Regions from separate parts of the Allohahella marinimesophila genome, predicted to be linked through region 2. Evidence: predicted binding sites of a transcription regulator. Region 2 holds the regulator's gene; the other holds the start of a gene.
The links. The regulator FliA, encoded in region 2, starts transcription of late flagellar genes. The targets are predictions, from matches to a motif close to CTAAAGTTNNNNNNNNNNCNGCCGATA.
Positions count from the first base shown of each region.

Region 1: a site for FliA is predicted at 2,362-2,388, ahead of ABD735_RS14215 (DUF5610 domain-containing protein). Genes of this name have one in related genera too.

Region 1 covers NZ_BAABBO010000012.1:70,340-80,668, reverse strand. The annotation lists gene ABD735_RS14235 (ABC transporter permease) at 1-22, opposite strand, end outside; gene ABD735_RS14230 (transporter substrate-binding domain-containing protein) at 79-843, opposite strand; gene ABD735_RS14225 (ABC transporter ATP-binding protein) at 961-1,740, opposite strand; gene ABD735_RS14220 (RDD family protein) at 1,737-2,243, opposite strand; gene ABD735_RS14215 (DUF5610 domain-containing protein) at 2,460-3,866, shown strand; gene alaS (alanine--tRNA ligase) at 3,984-6,665, shown strand; gene ABD735_RS14205 (aspartate kinase) at 6,730-7,980, shown strand; gene csrA (carbon storage regulator CsrA) at 8,188-8,391, shown strand; tRNA gene ABD735_RS14195 (tRNA-Ser) at 8,526-8,615, shown strand; tRNA gene ABD735_RS14190 (tRNA-Arg) at 8,672-8,748, shown strand; gene ABD735_RS14185 (OadG family protein) at 9,042-9,284, shown strand; gene oadA (sodium-extruding oxaloacetate decarboxylase subunit alpha) at 9,367-10,329, shown strand, end outside.
Region 2 covers NZ_BAABBO010000001.1:467,336-477,664, reverse strand. The annotation lists gene motD (flagellar motor protein MotD) at 1-272, opposite strand, end outside; gene ABD735_RS02110 (flagellar motor protein) at 282-1,037, opposite strand; gene ABD735_RS02105 (protein-glutamate methylesterase/protein-glutamine glutaminase) at 1,040-2,284, opposite strand; gene ABD735_RS02100 (chemotaxis protein CheW) at 2,296-4,770, opposite strand; gene ABD735_RS02095 (protein phosphatase CheZ) at 4,782-5,552, opposite strand; gene cheY (chemotaxis response regulator CheY) at 5,593-5,964, opposite strand; gene ABD735_RS02085 (RNA polymerase sigma factor FliA) at 6,150-6,854, opposite strand; gene ABD735_RS02080 (MinD/ParA family protein) at 6,886-7,698, opposite strand; gene flhF (flagellar biosynthesis GTPase FlhF) at 7,695-9,041, opposite strand; gene flhA (flagellar biosynthesis protein FlhA) at 9,118-10,329, opposite strand, start outside.

The sequences.
Region 1 (10,329 bases), on a different contig from region 2:
AGTCAAAGAGATATTCAAACATGACGCTCGCTTCAGGTGGGAGCCGGCCGGCAACGCCATGTTACCGGCCGGAGCTACTTACATCTTGATATCGTAATCGAAGTACTTCTTCATGATTTCGTCGTAGGTGCCATTTTCCTTGAGCTTGGCCAGGGATTTGTTGAATGCCTCAGCAAGATCCGTGTCGCGCTTTCTCATGGCTACGCCAATACCGTCGCCCAGTTTGATCTGCTCACCAATCTGAGCGTAATTCTTGTCGGTAGTGACCGTTTCATCACCAACCGGGTAGTCAAGAAACACGAGATCGAGACGTCCGCCCTTGAGATCAAGTACCAGATCGTCGGCAGTGCTGTATCGCTTTATCTCGGCAACATCGCCGAACTCTTCAGTGATGTAATCGTCTTGAATCGTACCGCGCTGGGCGCCTAGGGTCTTGCCCTTCAGCGCGTCCTTGGATGTCACGTCCATCTTGCTGTCAGACTGCTTGCCGAACCACGCGCTTGGCGTATTGTAGTATGGCTCGCTGAAAGCAACCTGCTTGGCCCGCTCTTCAGTGATTGACATTGATGACATGATGGCGTCGAACTTGCGCGTCATCAGTCCTGGAATCATCCCATCCCAGGCCTGAATGACCCACTCGCATTTCCACTCGAGATCAGCGCAAACGGCATTACCCAGGTCCACTTCGAAGCCAGTCAAGGTGCCGTCAGGCTTCTTGAATTCGAATGGTTCGTAAGGCACATCGACCGCGATTCGGACTTCCTTCCACTCTTTGGCCATGATTGGCCCGGACACGAGTGAGGTGGCCAACAGAGCGCCTGCGAGGAATTTTTTACTATTCATGAGTAGTTCCTTTCTTCTAGACCGGTTGAAGTTCGCACGCGTTCAAAAATACGCTTATCTATACGGCCTTGTAAATATTTGCTGTCCGATTGTTCGTCAGGGCAGGCTGGGGCAGTGTCAATACGTTCGACTCAGAAAGCCTTTTACCCGCTCGGAATCCGGGTTCACCAGTACCTTCGAGGGGTGGCCTTCTTCTTCGATCAGTCCCTCGTGGAGAAACAGGACCTTGTTCGATACATCTTTTGCGAACGCCATCTCATGGGTGACCACGATCATGGTCCGACCTTCCTCAGCCAGATTCCGCATGACTTTCAGAACCTCGCCAACCAGTTCTGGGTCGAGGGCTGAGGTAGGTTCGTCGAAGAGCATGACTTCTGGCTCCATTGCCAGGGCTCGGGCGATGGCTGCGCGCTGTTGCTGACCACCGCTCATGTGGTTGGGGTAGTAATCCCGCCGCTCCCAGATGCCTACCTGTTGCAGGTAATGTTCGGCACGGGTTCTGGCTTCCTTCTTCGATAGACCAAGCACATGAACCGGTGCGGCACAGATATTTTCCATCACGGTCATATGTGACCAGAGGTTGAAAGACTGGAAAACCATGGAGAGTTTTGCGCGAAGCCTGGTGACCTGCTTGCTGTCCTTGGGCTTGCGTTCGGAACTGCCGGAGGCTGCCGTGAATTGGACCTGTTCACCGCTGAGATAGAGCTCGCCAGAGGTGGGTATTTCCAAGAGGTTGATGCAGCGAAGGAAGGTGCTCTTGCCCGATCCGGATGAACCGATCATGGAAATCACATCGCCGCTGCTGGCGGTGAGAGAGATGCCCTTGAGGACCTCGAGATTGCCAAACCGTTTATGGACATCACGTACATCGAGCTTCAATGATGAGTCACTGGTCAATTCACTTGCCTCCAGGCGCTGGACTGCTCTTTTTTATGATCGCGAAAAACGGTATGGGTGCCGGAGATTCGCTCGTGCCAGGTGAGTTGTTCACGATCGAACAGCATCCAGAAATATCCAGCGCCGAACACGGCAAACGACAGGGTCGCCCCGGCCAGTCGCATAAGTGACTGGGCGAGGGTAGGCAATCGTCCATCCCGGGTGAGAATCTGAACCTTCCAGGCCTGCATGCCGAGCGTCTGGCCTGTTCGGGTCCAGAAATAGCAGAAAAAGAGGGTCACCACCAGTAACAGCAGTATTGTCAGTACAGGCCCCTGACTCAGCGTTCCCGCTTCAACTTGTGCATCGAGTGCTTCGCGACCAATCCACCATCCCTTGACCGCCACATAAAAGGCAGTAGTGGCCAGCGCCAGCGCCAGACACAGAAGGAAGTCGTAAAACATGGCCGCGAAACGGCGGGGGAGCGGCGCCTTGCGCGTCGCTTCAACAGTTGGTGCAGGCATGATACAGGAGCTTCACCTTGAGTCAGATTCGCCAGCAGCGGCAGGCGGTATCAACTCAGCCCGTTCCATACTGCCGATCGTGTATTGCAGCATGTTAACAATGTTTTGGGGGCTTTCGCTAAAGTTTTGAATCGTGCCGCCGATACCTTTATTAGCATATTTTCTATGAGTACGGTGTCCTTTCCCGTGCGAGCATCATTCAGGATGGCCCGGCAGATGAACAATCAACTTTTCAATTCGTCATTCGATCGCCTGTTTTCAGATGGTCTGCGTCAAATGCCCAGCGTCAGGGTCAATGGGCAGGCTTCTCCCGTCAATCCAGCAGAGAGCCCGGCAGGCAGTGCAAAGCCTGCGCTGTCCGGCGGGGATATGACTGCGGCACTGGAAAAGGGCTACGCGGCACTGAGTGAAGGACGCAGACCGGGTGCATTTGCAGCTGAACTCATCGTACGCAGGGTCGACCGAGCCATGGGTGGCGCTACTGTGGCGGAGCCGAGCCTTCCGCGAATGGGAGCCAGCGTCAGTCCGGGCGGCTACGGCAAAGCTGGGGAGTCAGATAATATCCCATCGCCTGACAAGGTCGCAGGTACGATTCTGGGTTTCGTCGAAAAGCGCATTGCGCTCGCCAAAGCTGACGGCGCAAGCCCGGAGCGTCTGGACGCGATGTTGCAGCAGGCCAGAGCCGGCGTGGAGCAGGGCTATGGTGAAGCCCGTGAGGAATTGAAGGCCAGAGGTTTTCTGCCGAGCGACGACGGTCAGCTGGAAAAGGCCATCGACGCTGGCTATGCCGCAGTGCAAAAGGGTTTCGCCCAGGTGGCCGATAACATTGCTGGTCGGCTGCCGCAGACGCGTGACATTGCCGAGACTGCTTCACTCGCTGCGCCCCGTTCTGTCGGTGGTGCTGTTACTGAACGCTCGGACTTTTTGCGCGCTGAAAGTTCAGTCATCCAGTTGAAGACTCGTGATGGAGACACTGTGAAGCTGTCATTGAGCCAGGTTGCCGCGGCTTCAGCGGAAATCAAGGCTAATGGCGGTAGTCTTCAGGAAGTCCTGCAGGGCGTCTCTGGCAAGCAGTTCATGCTGGACGTCGAAGGACAACTCGACGAGGGCGAGCTCGAGGCAATCGGTGGATTCCTCAAACAGATCGACTCAGTGGCCAATGACTTTTTCGCCGGCGATATGCAGGCAGCTTTTGACAAAGCGCTCTCGCTCGACGTCGATATGGGCGAGATCGCCTCCTTTGCCGTCAACCTCTCGTCGGTCTCGTACTCTTCGATCAGCCAGGCCTACGAAAGCGGCGCCAGCGCGCAGCCCGTTAAAGGACAGTCAGCAGCCGAGCCTGCGCTGCCGGCCAATGACTTTTCGCCACTGGCTCGCTTTATCGAGAACCTCCGGTCTGCACTGGAGTCGGCGGAGGCGCTCAACGATGGCGCTGGCCTGCTTGATTTTGTGGAAGCATCGGCCAAAGCCTTGTATGAACAGGGTGCGATCTCCGTGCCCGTCGCAGCCCCAGCTGGAGAAGATGGCGCTGCCCCGTTGTCAGGCCAGGCTCCAGAGCCTGACGCCTTTGCAGATTTCCTGAGTTTCATGCGCTCGACTGGTGAAAAGCTCACTGCTGGCTAGATTCTGGTGACTTGGCTAGGGTCTAGTGACGCAGGTTTGACTATGCTACATTAATTGGCTGCCCGGCCTGTGTGTCGGGCGCTTTCATATGCAAGCATTTCAACCAAAGACCTGGCCATGAAAACTACCGAACTCCGTCAGTCGTTCCTCGATTATTTCGCTGCGAGACAACATGAAGTCGTCAGCAGCAGCTCGCTCGTTCCTGCAGAGGATCCCACTCTGCTGTTTACCAATGCCGGCATGAACCAGTTCAAGGATCTGTTCCTGGGCAGGGAAAAGCGGTCTTATAATCGCGCGGCCAGTGCTCAGAAGTGTGTCCGGGCTGGCGGCAAGCATAACGACCTGGACAATGTCGGCTATACCGCACGCCACCACACCTTTTTCGAAATGCTTGGTAACTTCAGCTTCGGTGACTATTTCAAGGAAGACGCCATTGCGTTCGCCTGGGAGTTTCTGACGTCAAAGGAATGGCTGGGTCTGTCCGCAGATCGTTTGACAGTCACTGTCTATTCCGAAGATGACGAGTCCTTTGCAATCTGGCGTGACAAGATCGGTGTTCCGGAGGCGCGCATCATTCGCATCGGTGACAAGGGCGAACGCTACGAGTCGGACAACTTCTGGCAAATGGGCGATACCGGCCCCTGTGGACCCTGTACTGAAGTTTTCTATGACCATGGTGCTGATATTCCTGGCGGGCCGCCGGGGAGTCCAGAAGAAGATGGCGATCGTTTCATCGAAATCTGGAACGTCGTATTCATGCAGTTCAATCGCCAGGCGGACGGGACGATGGAGCCATTACCCAAGCCTTCTGTAGATACAGGTATGGGGCTGGAACGGGTAGCTGCGGTGCTGCAGGACGTACACTCTAACTATGAGATCGATCTGTTCGTCAACCTGCTCACGGCTGCTGCCAGGCTGCTCAAGCAGGAAAACAATTCGATTACTGCCGAGGTCGATGAACTCGTCGGTCAGGCTTCGATGCGGGTCATAGCGGATCACATTCGGTCCTGCGCCTTCCTGATAGCTGATGGCATCACGCCATCCAACGAAAACCGCGGTTTCGTTCTTCGAAGAATCATTCGCCGAGCGGTGAGGCATGGGCACAAGCTCGGCTTTTCCGAAGGCTTCTTCTCCCGCCTCGTCAAACCACTTGTACTCGAAATGGGCACAGCCTACCCGGAGCTGCAACGTGGCGAGGAAATGATCAGTCGGATCCTGGCCAATGAGGAAGCACAATTCAGCCGTACGCTCGATAAGGGCTTGCGACTGCTCGAGGCCGAAATCGAGCGCCTGGATTCCAGTCTCATTCCAGGCAAGACTGTTTTCACGCTTTACGACACCTATGGTTTTCCCTTGGATCTGACTAATGATATCGCAAGGGAGAGGGGCCTGGAGCTGGACAAGACCGGCTTCGAAGAAGAAATGGAAGTGCAGCGGCAACGAGCCCGTGCAGCCAGCTCTTTCAATACCGATTACTCTGCCGCTGCAGAGGGTGAGGCGACCAGCTTCGTAGGTTATGAGTCACTCCATACGCAAGCCAGCATCAAGGCCATCATCTGTGATGGCGAACGTATCTCCGTTGCGGATGCAGATACCGACTGCGATCTTCAGATCATTCTGGACCAGACGCCGTTTTATAGTGAGTCAGGCGGCCAGATCGGCGACTGTGGTTTCATGGAAAGCAACGATGGCTCCCTGTTTGAAGTCCGTGATACCCGTAGGCTGCAGGACAGTGTGCTGCATCTGGGCGTTGTGCTGAAAGGCGCCTTTCGCGTGGATTCGGTCGTCACGGCGCGAGTCGACGGGAGTTTGCGCAGCGCCACAGCGGCCAATCATTCGGCGACTCACCTGCTACATGCCGCACTGCGCAAAGTGCTCGGCGAGCATGTGCAACAGAAGGGCTCACTGGTAAACTCCGAGCGCCTGCGTTTCGACTTTACCCATTTCGAGTCCATCAGCGACGAAGAACTGACAGCCGTGAATCATATGGTCAACTCGCAGATCAGGGCGAATACCCCTGTTCACACCGAAGAGATGTCGATTGCCGCTGCACGAAGCAGGGGCGCAATGGCGCTGTTTGGTGAAAAATACGGCGAGCAGGTGCGCGTGCTGGAAATGGGGGAAACAGATGAAAGAGGTGCGCCCTTCAGTATCGAGCTTTGTGGCGGTACCCATGTGCGTCGCACCGGTGATATTGGTCATCTGATTATCACCAGTGAGTCAGCCATTGCCTCCGGCGTTAGACGCGTGGAGGCTGTCACCGGCGCTGGTGCAGATCGTCATGCAGCCGAAGCGCTTGCGAGTCTCAGAGCTGCTGCTGGACTTCTGAAGACAAGTCCTGACAAGGTCTGTGAGCAGCTGTCCACCGTTATGGATCGCCAGAAAGCGTTGGAAAAGCAGCTTGGCCAGCTGAAGTCCCAGGCGGCTTCGCAGGCGGGAGACGACTTGCTGGCCCAGGCGAAAAAGCATGGCGACATCAGCTATCTTATGGCCTCAATCGATGGCGCGGATCGCAAGACGCTCATGGAAACGGCCGATCAGTTGAAGAACAAGCTGGGGCAGGGCGTGGTTGTTCTGGCTTCGGAAGACGATGGAGCCATGGCGCTGGTAGCTGGTGTGACCAAGGCACTCAGCGCGACGGTCAAAGCCGGTGATGTCATCAAACAGATGACTGCTGTCATGGGCGGAAAGGGCGGCGGCCGGCCGGACATGGCCCAGGGCGGAGGCGGCGACTCCGCCAAATTGGACGAAGCTTTCGCAGCAGTGGAAGCCTGGTTGAAGCAGCAGATTTCTGAATAAGATCTGGCATTGGGCGCGGCTTGGAACTATTTTCATTCACCATCAGCTCAGGTAATCATCAGTAATGGGTTTATATGTACATAAATACGGTGGGACCTCGGTCGGCACCGTGGAGCGGATCGCCAAGGTGGCCGACAAGATCAAGCGATGCCGAGAGGAGGGCCATGACCTGGTTGTCGTGGTCTCTGCCATGTCGGGCGAAACCAATCGGCTCATAGGACTGTCTCAGGAATTGAACGACAGGCCTTCCGAGCGTGAGCTTGACGTTCTGCTGTCTACCGGCGAACAGGTGACGATAGCCCTCTTGGCCATTGCGCTGCAGAAGATCGGGGTCAATGCCCGGTCCTATACAGGGTCGCAGGTCAGGATTCTGACTGACAACGCCTATAGCAAGGCGCGGATTCTCTCCATTGATGATGCTGCCATTCGTGCAGATCTGGCGCGCGGCAATGTCGTCATCGTTGCTGGTTTTCAGGGCGTAGACGAGCAGGGCAATATTACAACCCTCGGCCGTGGTGGCAGCGACACGACTGGCGTTGCACTGGCAGCAGCCCTGGATGCCGACGAGTGTCATATCTATACCGATGTCGACGGTGTATACACCACCGACCCACGGGTCGTCGACTCAGCCCGTCGTCTGACCAGCATTACCTTCGAGGAAATGCTGGAAATGGCGAGCCTGGGCTCAAAGGTGCTGCAGATTCGTGCAGTGGAGTTTGCTGGTAAGTACAATGTGCCGCTCAGAGTACTCTCAAGCTTTGAGGAAGGCCCGGGGACTCTGATCACTACTGATGGCCCTGTAGAAAAGAAAATTCGAAAAGATGGAGAAAGCATGGAACAGCCAGTCGTATCCGGCATAGCATTCAACCGCGACGAAGCCAAGTTGACGTTGACAGGGGTGCCGGACATTCCTGGTGTGGCTGCGCGCATTCTGACGCCGATCAGCGAAGCCAATGTCGAAGTCGATATGATCGTGCAGAACGTAGGCGACGATCAGAAGACCGACTTTACCTTCACAGTGCATCGTAACGACTATGAAAAGGCACTCGGCATTCTCGAAGGCCTCAAAGGTTCTCTGGAAGCTAAGGCCGTTCGCGGTAACAAGAAGATCGCGAAAGTCTCTATCGTGGGCGTAGGTATGCGCTCGCATGCCGGCGTAGCCAGCAAGATGTTCGAGGCGCTTTATAAAGAGGGCATCAACATACAGATGATTTCGACATCCGAAATCAAGGTGTCAGTCGTAGTGGATGAAAAGTATCTCGAATTGGCCGTACGTGCGCTACACAGTGCATTCGAGCTTTCTGAAGCTCCCTGATGCGCCCGCGCGCGTATGCTTGATTTAAAGTAGTATAGAAAAAGTAGGAAAGTCGCTTGCGACAATTTCGCCGTAAGTTAGCATTCGTGTGCAGTAAAAACCGCCATTGCAATCCGTAACGTGGTTTTTAAAACAAGCATAAAAAATGAAGGCACTTGGCAGTGCTGGATCTATGGATCGTAAGAGACGGATATAAGGAGAGTATGTATGCTTATTTTGACCCGGAGAGTGGGCGAAACTTTAATGGTTGGAGATGAAGTCACGGTGACAGTGCTCGGGGTCAAGGGCAATCAGGTCCGGATCGGCGTTAACGCGCCCAAGGAAGTGGCTGTGCATCGTGAGGAAATCTATCAGCGGATTCAGCAGGAGAAGTCGGCCGCAGACGATGCGCCTGAATTTGGCAATTCCTGATCGGATTGAAGCGCCTCTGCCTGATGCACAAAGTATCAGGATTGGCTCCACTTCGTTTTCTCGCACTCTTTTGTAAATTCTTGGTTCAATTGGCCTAGCCTTTTCAAATCATTGTGGTAACATACGCGCCTTCTGGAGAGGTGGCCGAGTGGCTGAAGGCGCGCCCCTGCTAAGGGCGTATAGGGGAAACCTTATCGAGGGTTCGAATCCCTCCCTCTCCGCCATTGTGACGTCAGTTCTGGTGAAGTTGAAAAGTTAGGAACTGAGTCAATTTTTATGCGCGCTCGTAGCTCAGCTGGATAGAGTACCTGGCTACGAACCAGGCGGTCGGAGGTTCGAATCCTCCCGAGCGCGCCACTTCTTTTTAGTTCCCCTGCTGCGGCTATTCTGGCGCGGCTGTCTTGGTTAATGTCGATCCTGCCTGCGCTGGCCTCAGCGTTTTCGAGCTCATACATCCTGAATGAATGGAGAGTCTTGTGGGTAAGGAAGGTAACGCCAGATTGCACCCCAACCCAAATTTGGGTACATTGACGCGATTTTTTTCGCCGGGTTTTGCGTGGACGGTAACCATTCGCCGTGCATTTCAATCGGGCTATCGTTACACCAAACTATTACAGTTTTAAGGACGCCTAGCTATGTGGGATTTATTGATGCAAGCCCTCAACCTCATGTTGATCGGCATGGGCTTCGTGTTCTCGTTCCTTGCACTACTCGTGGTGCTCACCGGCCTGATGTCGAAAATTGTCATGCATTATCAGCCGCCAGTAGTAGCCTCGACGCCGAAGTTATCAGCGGCTCAACAGCCCGCAGGTCAGGCGCAGAATACTGATCCGCAACTGAAGGCAGCCATATCTGCCGCGATCAAACAGCACAGGGCCCGACGCAGGTCTTGACGTGTCGTCGGTCCGCTAACAGCGGTCCGATCAGGGACTAACCAGCTCAACACAATTTGAAATGGAAACGCAGGACTCAACCATGGCTCAAACCAAGAAACCCCTGGGGATAACAGATGTCGTACTTCGCGACGCTCATCAGTCGCTGCTGGCGACCAGAATGCGGCTCGACGACATGCTGCCCATTGCCAAAAAGCTGGATGAAGTCGGCTTCTGGTCGCTTGAATCCTGGGGCGGAGCGACTTTCGATAGTTGTATCCGCTATCTTGGAGAAGATCCCTGGCACCGTATTCGCGAACTGAAGAAAGCGATGCCGAAAACTCCTCAGCAGATGCTGCTGCGTGGTCAGAACCTGTTGGGTTACAGACACTATGCCGACGATGTCGTTCGCAAATTTGTGGAGCGAGCGGCTACCAACGGTATTGACGTTTTCCGCATATTCGATGCGATGAACGATCCGCGCAACCTGGAAACTGCCATCAAGGCAGTACTGGAAGTTGGCAAGCACGCACAGGGCACGATTGCCTATACCGTGAGCCCCGTCCACACAATCGATACCTGGGTTGATCTCGCAAAAACAGTCGAATCAATGGGTGCCGAATCCATCGCAATAAAGGACATGGCCGGCCTGCTCAAGCCCTACGATGCATTCGAGCTCGTCACCAAGCTGAAAAAGACACTCAAAGTGCCTATTCACATGCAGTGTCATGCGACGACTGGCATGTCCACAGCCACAGCCCTGAAGGCAGCTGAAGCGGGCATCGACAACGTCGATACGGCCATCTCCTCAATGAGTATGACCTATGGTCATTCGCCAACTGAAGCTGTGGTAGCGATTCTCGAGGGTACTGATCGCGATACTGGTCTGGACATCAAGCTACTGGAAGAAATCGCTGGCTACTTCCGCGAAGTTCGAAAGAAATACGCCAAGTTCGAAGGTTCACTTCGCGGTGTAGACTCAAGAATTCTTGTGGCTCAAGTGCCAGGTGGCATGTTGACAAATATGGAAGGCCAGCTGAAAGAGCAGGGCGCCCTGGACAAATTT
Region 2 (10,329 bases):
GGTTGGTCGAAAGGCAGCAGATTGGGAACGTCGGTCTGGGGTTGAGCCGCCGACTCTTCACCGATCTGGATAGGCTTGATGGATCGCTGGGTGGCACTGAACACGCCATCGAGTGTCTGCGACAATATCTTGTACTTGCCATCGTTGACCGATGAGACCGAATACATCACCACGAAGAACGCAAACAACAAGGTAATGAAGTCGGCATACGACACCAGCCAGCGCTCATGATTCTCTGGCGGATCGGGACGCTTCTGTCTCTGCCGCCTCACAGGGCCAACCTAGGCTGACTCATAGCTCTGCAGCTTCATTTCAATGGCCCTGGGATTCTCTCCTTCCGCGATCGCAACGACGCCTTCGAGCAGCATCTCGCGATATTGGGTCTTGCTGTGTACCAGACTCTTGAGTTTGCTGGCCACGGGAAAGAACAACAGGTTGGCCAAAGCCACACCGTAAATGGTAGCGACGAAGGCCGTCGCTATACCCGGGCCAAGTTTGGAGGGGTCTGCCAGATTCTGCATGACATGGACGAGCCCCAGAACCGCGCCCAGGATACCGAGCGTAGGCGCATAGCCGCCCATCGCGTCGTACACCCTTGCAGCATCCAGATCGACCTTTTCGAAATTGTCGAGCTCGAGTTCGAGTACCGAGCGGATCACCTCGGGCTCGGCGCCATCTACGAGTAGCTGAAGCCCCTTGCGTGAAAACGGATCAGGCTCGGATTCGGCGATGCCTTCAAGCCCGAGGAGACCTTCCTTGCGCGCGATGTTGCTCCAGCCGACAACTTGCTCGATACCTACCGTGAAATCCGGTTTCGGTGGCCTGATGATCCAGACCAACTGACGACAGGCATTTTTCAGAACTTTGCCGGAGTGCTGTATGACAATTGCACCGAGGGTGCCGCCAATGACGATAAGGGCAGCCGGTGCGTTGACCAGGGCAGCCAGGTGACCACCTTCAATATAGTTGCCGCCAATCACTGCGACCAGCGCAATGATAATGCCGACAATGCTCAGCACGTCCGTCCGGCTGTGCATGCTCAGCTCGCAAACATCTGGTTCAGGAGAACGGGGAACTTGAGCAGGTCAAGTGAGCAATCCGAAAGTCCCGCCCTGTCCACGGCCTGAGGCATGCCATAAATCACGCAGCTGGCTTCGTCCTGGGTCATGATCACGGCGCCGCGGGATTTGAGCAGTCTGGCGCCCTCGAGACCATCCTGCCCCATGCCAGTCAGCACGATGCCCAGCACTTTGCCGTCAAAGGCTTTTGCCGCGGAACCAAAAGTGATGTCGACGCAGGGCTTGTAATTGATACGCTCATCGCCAGCAATGATTCTGGCGATCACCTGCGATCCGCTGCGCTCGAGAAAGGTCTGCATACCGCCCGGCGCGATGTAGACGCAGCCGTTCTTCAGCACCTGACCATCCTCGATCTGCGCAACGCTCAACGCAGACAGCTTGTTCAGCCGTTCGGCGAATGCCGGTGTGAAAGTGGACGGCATATGCTGCACCAGCACCACGGGACGACTGAACCCCGGCTTGAGCTCACTCACGACTTTCTGCAGTGCGATCGGTCCACCTGTCGATGTGCCGATGAGTACGATACCAGCCTGCCGTGCGCGTTCGAAGGTGCTGCGATCTAGGCTGCCGTTCTTTTCCAAGGGGCCGCGTTCGGTCGATCCCCGCTCAACCGGAACGCGTTCTGGCTTTGGTCTTTCGGTGATGCTGGCACGCTCGTGCGCAGGCGGCGCAGGTCTGAAAGGCGCAATTTTGGGAGCGGTGGAGACGGGTACAGGTTCAGGCGAGGCTTGTGCTGCAGGCCTCGCCGTACCAGTAATTCGCCCGGATTTTACGGGTGGGGCTGCAGTCGCACCATCAGCCAGACCTGTTTTGCGGGCCAGCCCCTTGATACGGACGCTCAGCAGCTTGGCAAGGTTTGCAGAATTGGAAGTCAGATCCTCGAAGCTCTTTGGCAGAAAATCTACCGCACCCGCTTCGAGGGCGTCGAAGGTGACTCTTGCACCCTCGTAGGTCAGTGAAGAAAACATGAGAATGGGAACAGGTCGTTCGGCCATGATCAGCCTGACGGCAGAGATACCATCCATGACCGGCATCTCATAGTCCATGGTGATGACATCGGGCTTCAGATTGCGGGCCATCTCAACGCCCATGGCCCCGTGCTCGGCAATACCGACCACCTGAATATCAGGATCCTGGCTCAACAGGCTCTTGAGCCGGTTTCTGAAGAAGGCTGAGTCGTCACATATGAGAAGTTTAACTGCCATCTGAAACCACTTTAGCCAGCTGATGCCTTGAGGACACCATCTGGCTGATCATCCGGCTCGTCCGCGTCTATGGCCGCAAATTTCGGCCTGATATAACTCTTGCTCTGCTTCGAATACCGGCCCAACAGGCTCGGAATATCCAGGATGAGTGCGATTCTTCCGTCACCTGTGATCGTAGCGCCCGCCATACCTGCGGTACCGTGTAGCATCTTGCCAAGGGGCTTGATGACCACTTCTTCCTGCCCGACCAACTGGTCAACGACTAGTCCAACCCTGCGGGTGCCAACGGCCACGATGACCACATGGCCACTGCGAGCTGGCGGCTGACTGAGTGAGGACGGTACCAGCCAACGCTTGATATGGAACAGCGGGAAGACCTTCTCGCGCACTACTACGCACTCCTGCCCATCGACGATGTTCGTCTTGGTCAGATCGAGGTGGAAAATCTCGACCACGCTCACCAGCGGGAAAGCGAAAGCCTGTTGGTCCAGCATGACCATCAGCGTTGGCATGATCGCCAGCGTCAATGGCACCTTGATGATGATGCGGCTGCCCTTACCCAACTCGGATTCGACCTGCAGTGTGCCGTTGAGCTGGGTGATCTTGGTCTTGACCACGTCCATGCCAACACCACGACCGGACACATCGGAAATTTCAGTCTTGGTCGAAAAACCTGGCGCAAAAATCAGGTTGAACGCTTCATTATCGCTCAGACGCTCTGCAGCGTCCTCGTCGTAGATGCTTTTCTCGACTGCCTTGCGCCTCAGCACGTGAGGATCCATGCCACCGCCATCGTCTTCGATGAACAGGAGAATGTGATCACCTTCCTGCTGGGCGGATAACAACACCCGGCCAATTCTTGGCTTGCCTGCAGCCTCTCTCACCTCAGGGCGCTCGATACCGTGATCGACCGCATTTCTGACCAGGTGGACGAGCGGGTCCGACAGGGCCTCGACGAGATTCTTGTCGAGATCGGTTTCTTCTCCCTTGAGCTCGAGGTTGATTTCCTTCTTCAATTGACGCGCCAGATCGCGCACGACTCGCGGGAAGCGGCCGAAGACCTTCTTGATCGGCTGCATACGCGTCTGCATGACAGCCGACTGAAGATCGCTGGTCACGACATCGAGGTTGGATACCGCCTTGGTCATGCTCTCATGAGCCAGCTCTTCACCGAGCCGTTTGAGCCGGTTGCGGACAAGCACGAGCTCGCCCACCATGTTCATGATGTCATCAAGCCGCTTGGTATCGACTCGGACAGTGGTTTCGGTCGCGATTCCACCGCTGTCCTTAGGTGCTGCCTTGGCAGCAGCTTGGGTCGCTGGCGATCTTGCACTGTCGCCATCATCATCCGTGTCAATCGCTGCTGGCCTGGCGGCCACTGCAGGTTTTGGTGCTGGCGCCGTCTGCGGTTTCGCAGCCGCAGCCTTGGCTACCGGCGCTTGCGCAGCTGGGGCCCTGGCAGCCGTTGGCTTGGCAGATTTTGCACCCGACGCTGACTTACCTGCTCCATGCAGTTCATCCAGCAGCTTTTCAAATTCATCATCAGTGATCAGATCGCTATTGGCCGCCGCAGGCGCTTGTGAATCATTCGGCTTCGCGACGTCACCGCTGGCAGCTGCAGGAGCGGCCTTGAACTTGCCCTTGCCGTGCAGGTCGTCCAGCAGAGCCTCGAACTCATCGTCAGTTATTTCGTCGTTACTGCTGCCAGATTTCTCGGGCTGCTTCGCAGCAGCCTTGTCGGCTTTAGCTGGCTTTTCGGCTGTCTTCGCAGCGTTCTTTTCCGGTTTGGCAGTCGAGGCGGCTTTATCGGCAGAAAATTTTCCTGCGCCGTGCAGCTGATCGAGCAGGTTTTCGAATTCGTCGTCGGTAATCTCGTCGCTGTTACTGGCCTTGGGCTCGACAGCTTTGCCAGTAGCCGGTTCTGCAGCTGCACTGGCATGCTGAGAGCTCTGCTCGGAATCCAGCGCATCAAGCAGGGTTTCGTATTCTTCATCAGAAATTTCGTCGCCGGGCGCACCCTTCACTGCAGACTTGGTGGACGCTTCCTCAACGACGGCGGACTGCTCGAGTTCTGCGGCACGCGCCTCTTCACTCGGCCCATCTTCGAGCAGAGCCGCAAGGCCCTGGATCAGAGCCGGATCGGCTGGCTGCGGGGCTTCGCCGCGCTTGACCTGGTCAAACATTTCATTTACGGCGTCGAGCGCCTGCAGAACGACGTCCATGACCTCAGAGTTGACTGACAACAAGCCGTTGCGAAGATGGTCAAATACGTTTTCAGCTACGTGACAGCATTCAACCAGCGCATCGAGCTGCAGAAAGCCAGCACCGCCCTTGACGGTATGGAAGCCACGAAATATGGCGTTAAGCAGTTCCTTGTCGTCAGGGTTCCGCTCGAGCTCGACGAGTTGCTCGCCGAGCGCTTCGAGTATCTCTCCAGCTTCAACCAGGAAATCCTGAAGGATTTCGTCGTCAGCATCAAAGCTCATTCAAAAAGCTCCTAAAAACCCAGACTGGATAGCAGATCGTCGACGTCGTCCTGATTACTGACGACATCTGCGGATTTTGCGGATCCGGTGTTGATTTGCGGACCGTGCCCTTTCATATCCTGGGAGTGCGCCTTGTCAGCATCATAAAGCCCATGATCAACGCCGGTAATCTTGTCCACCTGGCCAGCCATAGCCACAAGCTTGACGAGATTGACCTCCACATCGGTGATGAGCGCAGTCACCTTCTTGATGACCTGACCAGTCAGATCCTGGAAGTCCTGAGTCAGCAATATGTCTGAAAGATTGGTATAGATTCGGTCACTCTTGCTTTCCAGATCCACGAAAAAATGGTCGATGCGCTTGTAGAGTTCCCTGAATTCGGACGGATCCATTTCACGACGGCGAAGACGCTCCCAGGCGTTCTTCAGCTCATGAGCTTCCTGCTTTACCGTGGTGGCCAGCGGCATGGTTTCTTCTACCAGGTCCATCGTGCGATTGGCCGCTTCGTCGGTCTTGGTCACTACATAAGCCAGGCGGTCAGACGCATCCGAGATGGTCGAAATTTCCTGGCTCTTCTGATTGTTTATATCAATATGGAAATTACGGATGGCATCGTGCAAGGTCCGCGTCAGCTTGCCGACTTCCAGATACAGGGTTCTGTCACGGGTATCGTTGAGCTGCCCGATCACCTTCATGGCGCCATCCATATCACCAGCCGACACCCGCTCCATGAGCGAGTTCGCCTGCTGACTCAGAGTATCGTCAATATCCGGGTTCGCCATGATGTCTGCTACCTCACTATGTCTGCGGAGCCGGCCGGCGTTATTCGATGCGCTCAAAAATCTTCTCGATCTTCTCTTTCAGCACGGCCGCAGTGAAAGGCTTGACCACATAGCCGTTGACCCCGGCCTGAGCCGCCGCAACAATCTGGTCGCGCTTTGCTTCCGCAGTCACCATGAGTACCGGCAGTGACTTCAGGTTCTCGTCTGCCCGGACATGCCCGAGCAGTTCGATCCCAGTCATCCCAGGCATGTTCCAGTCGGTCACCAGAAAATCGAACTTGCCGGTTTTCAGCATCGGAAGCGCCGTCTGCCCGTCGTCGGCTTCTTCAGTGTTGGTGAAGCCGAGGTCGCGCAGCAGATTCTTTATGATCCGTCGCATTGTTGAGAAATCATCGACCACGAGGATCTTCATGTTCTTGTCCAAGGTTACCTCCACGAAGGCGTTTAAGGACGGTAAGCAGGATTCAACCGGACTCGACCAGCTCGGAAGAGTTGTCTGAAAAGTTATACCTCAGTCTAGTCTGCAAACGCAGACTATCCAGTTTTGATCACGGATTTCTGACGGTGTCGGAGAAGCGCCGAAAGCAGCTCCCGAAGCTAGCGTTGACTGACCCTGCTTTTGATGCGGTGAACCGCCTGAGAAAGGATCTGACTGACCCTCGACTCGCTGATTTCAAGCACTTGCCCAATCTCCTTCAGATTCAGCTCTTCGTCGTAATATAATGAGACCACGAGCTTTTCCCTTTCTGGCAGCGCATCGATGACCTTGCTGAGCAATGTCAGCATCTGCTCGCGCTGCACCTGAGCGTGTGGCGTCGCATCTTCGTCATCAGCGAAATCGACAGCCTGCTCGCTGTTTGCCTGCATTTCATCAATGCTGAATACATGGCCGGTGGCTGAGTCCGCCAGACTGGCGTGATACTCTTCTACGCTGATATCGAGAACGGTCGCGATCTCCTGATCATTGGCATCGCGACCGAGACGGGCTTCAAGCTTGCGAATGGCTTCACTGATCTCGCGCGATCGACGGTGGACGGAGCGTGGCACCCAGTCGTTTCGACGCACCTCATCCATCATGGCACCGCGAATGCGGATACCCGCAAAAGTTTCGAAACTGGCACCCTGGCTACTGTCATAGCGCTGAAAGGCTTCGATCAGACCCATCATGCCAACCTGAAGCAGGTCATCGAACTGGACGTGACCCGGTAGCCGGCCAAGCAGATGATGGCCGATCCGTTTCACCAGCGCGCCATGCTGTGCGAACAGCGCGCTGTACTTATCCGAGGCCGGGGCCTGATACATGCCTGTGATCCATCAATGGGTACGTCACCGCTCAGGCCTGAACCAGGCGCTCGATGAAGAATTCAAGATTACCGCGAGGGGTCGTTGGCAAGGGCCAGTTGTCGACTTTCTGCGCCAGCTCCCTGAACGCGATCGAGGCCTTGGCACGAGGATAGGCTTCGAATACCGGGCGTTGTCGCTGCACTGCCTTGCGCACGGCTTCATCGAAGGGAATGCTGCCAACGTACTGCAGAGCGACCTCCAGAAAGCGCTCGGTCACTCGGGTCAGCTTGCCGAAGAGGTGACGGCCTTCCTGTTCCGAACGGACCATATTGGCCAGGATTCTGAAGCGGTGCATATCGTAGTCGCGGTTCAGGAGCTTCATCAACGCGTAGGCATCGGTGATTGAAGTCGGTTCGTCAGTAACGACGAAAATGGCTTCCTGTGCAGCACGCACGAAGGCCAGTACGCTTTCCGAAATACCGGCTGCTGTATCGATGATGAGCACGTCGAGATCGTCGCTGATCTCGCTGAAGGCAGAAATCAGGCCTGCGTGTTGCATGGGCGATAGATGGGTCAGGTACTGGGTGCCGGATGAGGCCGGCACGATGCGCATACCCATTGGTCCCTCGACCATGATTTCCGCAAGAGTGCGCTCTCCCGAGAGCACATCCGCAATATTATGTTTCGCCGTGAGACCGAGCAGTACGTCGAGATTTGCCAAACCGAGGTCGGCATCGAGCAGCACGACCCGTCGACCCAGTGCAGTCAGGGCGAGTCCGAGATTGATCGAGACGTTGCTTTTGCCAACGCCACCCTTTCCCCCGGTAACGGCGATGACCTGTACTGAGTTCGGTCTGCTCATATTGCGTTCTGTCTTCCCATCGGGTCACCGGTTTTCAGCTGACGAGACCGATGGTATGCCTGCTTGATGAGGCTCGGTCCTGTCGCTTTATGCAAGTGATTGATTATTGACTGTCCATCAGCATAGTAGGTGATTGGCAAATTGTTTTGTATGGCTAATTCGATCACCTCGCCGAGCTCTGCTGCTTCATCGACCTTGGTCACCATCAGTACCTTCGGGCGCAACTGACTGTAGTAATGATAGGTGGATTTCACGATCTTGCTATGCTGGGTCGCTGAAACTGCGAGAACGGTATGGACATGCGCCGAGCTCTGCTCCAGCTGGTACAGCTCGTTGAACTGCGCCTTGGCGTTGGGATCTGCCGGGCTCAGCCCCGCTGTGTCGACCAGGACCAGCTGCTTGTTGCTGAAGCGTTGAAGTGCGTCTCCCAGGCTCTCGTCCGGTCTTACGACATCCACTGTGATCTTCATCAGACGCCCGTAGGCGCGCAGCTGTTCCGCTGCACCGACCCGATAGCGATCGACACTGAGAATACCCACCTCGCCTGCCCTGCCAGCCTTCGCCAGCAATGCAGCCATCTTGGCGATCGTGGTGGTTTTACCTGTACCGGATGCCCCAACGAAGACGTAGACGCCAGTGGCTTCGTCCACCTTGAAGTCTGCCGTGGGGATCATGCCAGCGATATGCTTCATGAGATGTTCAAGCGATAAGCTGGAGCCAGTAGCGCTGGTCGCCAGGGCACTTTTGAGCACGGTATCGGTATAGTCGGTCGAAAAACCCATATCGCTGAGTTTTACCGCCAGTGGATGGCGCTGCTCCGGGCGCTGGCTGCCCAGCTGCATCCACTCCGTGAGACGGACGATCTGCTGCTGCATTTCCTTGAGCACTTCAGACTGTGCCGCAGAGGCCTGTGCATTTAAGGAGGACGCTGAGTGCCCGGCATGGCGGGTGGTGTCGTTATGACGTGCACCGGCATTGCCGCCCTGCCAGCGAGCGGGCTGAGCGGCTGGACGCTGTGCCTGGTGGCCATGCTCCTGGTGACGACGGATTTGCTCGGATCGATGCTGCGCGAAGTCCGGCTGACTCTGAGCGAAGGCGGGTTCCGGCTGGCGGGCCTGGCGCTGCTGTTCAAACTGTGGGCGGGTATCCTGGCGGCGTGCAACAGGCTGCTGTGCTGGTGCTTCGACAGGCTGCATACTGTCAGGCTCATCGATACCAACGATGACCTGAACACCACTTGCTGTCCGCGAGGTGCCGAGAATCGAGGCGTCCTCGCCCAGTTCGTCACGAATCCGCTTCAATGCAAGCTGCATGGTCGCTGCTTCAAACGTCATCTGTTTCATCTCGATTCCTCTCAACCCCAAAGTAAACACGTGTGCGTCAAAATATGGTCACTGTTTGTCTTCGACCGCCTCCTCATCAACCGGAAACCGTCGCTACGATCGTAATCTGTTTGCTCTCTGGTATTTCTTGGTAAGACAGGACATGTACCCGATCTACCGCCAGTCGCACGAAGCGTGCAATCGCTGGACGCAGCGCCTGCGACACCAGCAGCAGCGCAGGTTTGCCGAGCATCTCCTGACGCTGGGCGGCATCACGAAGAGAGGTCTGCAACTTCTCCATCATGCCTGGCTCGAGCAGGAGACCAATGTCTTCCCCGGCCTGTGACTGCTGTGTCTGCTGCAGTGACTTAAGCAACAACTGTTCCAGGGCAGGATCCAGCGTGATGACCGGCAACTCGTTCTCCTGGCCGATGATGTTCTGCACGATCATGCGGCGCAGAGCAACCCGTACATGGCTGGTGAGTTGGCCGGCATCCTGGGTCTTCGGAGAGATACCAATGATGGCTTCGGCAATACTGCGCATGTCCCGAATGGCCACGTCTTCACGCAGCAACTGCTGCAGCACTTTCAGCAGCAGGCTGACGGATACCGTGCTGGGCACGAGCTCTTCCGCCAGCTTTTCGGAATGCTTGCCGAGCTGTTCGAGCCAGTTCTGCACGTCTTCATGACCCAGCAGTTCGTGAGCATGCTTGCTGAGAATCTGATTGAGATGGGTGGCGACTACGGTGCTGGCATCGACCACGGTATAACCCAGAGTCTGTGCCTGCTCTTTCTTGGAGGTGTCGATCCAGATGGCCTCAAGGCCAAATGCAGGATCAGTCGTCTGAATACCATCAAGCTTACCGAAGACCTGGCCGGGATTGATCGCCATTTCACGATCAGGGTGAATATCAGCCTCGGCGATGGTGACGCCCATCAGGGTGATGCGGTAGGTGTTCGGCATCAGGTCGAGGTTGTCGCGAATGTGTACCGATGGCATGAGGAAGCCAAGCTCCTGGCTCAACTTCTTGCGCACGCCCTTGATGCGTCCGAGCAACTGGCCGCCCTGCGATTTATCCACCAGCGGTATGAGACGGTAGCCCACTTCGAGACCGACGATATCGACCTGGCTCACATCATCCCAGCCAAGCTCCTTGGTATCGTTGACCGCGCCCTGACTCGCGCCTGGCAGTGCAGGCTGATCCATACGACCGACCGGGCCGGACTGGGCTGGCGCGCCTGCTTTTGTCAGACGCTGGGCACCATCGGCGGGCAGCTCGTCGACCAACTCCGCATCCTGCGACTTCTT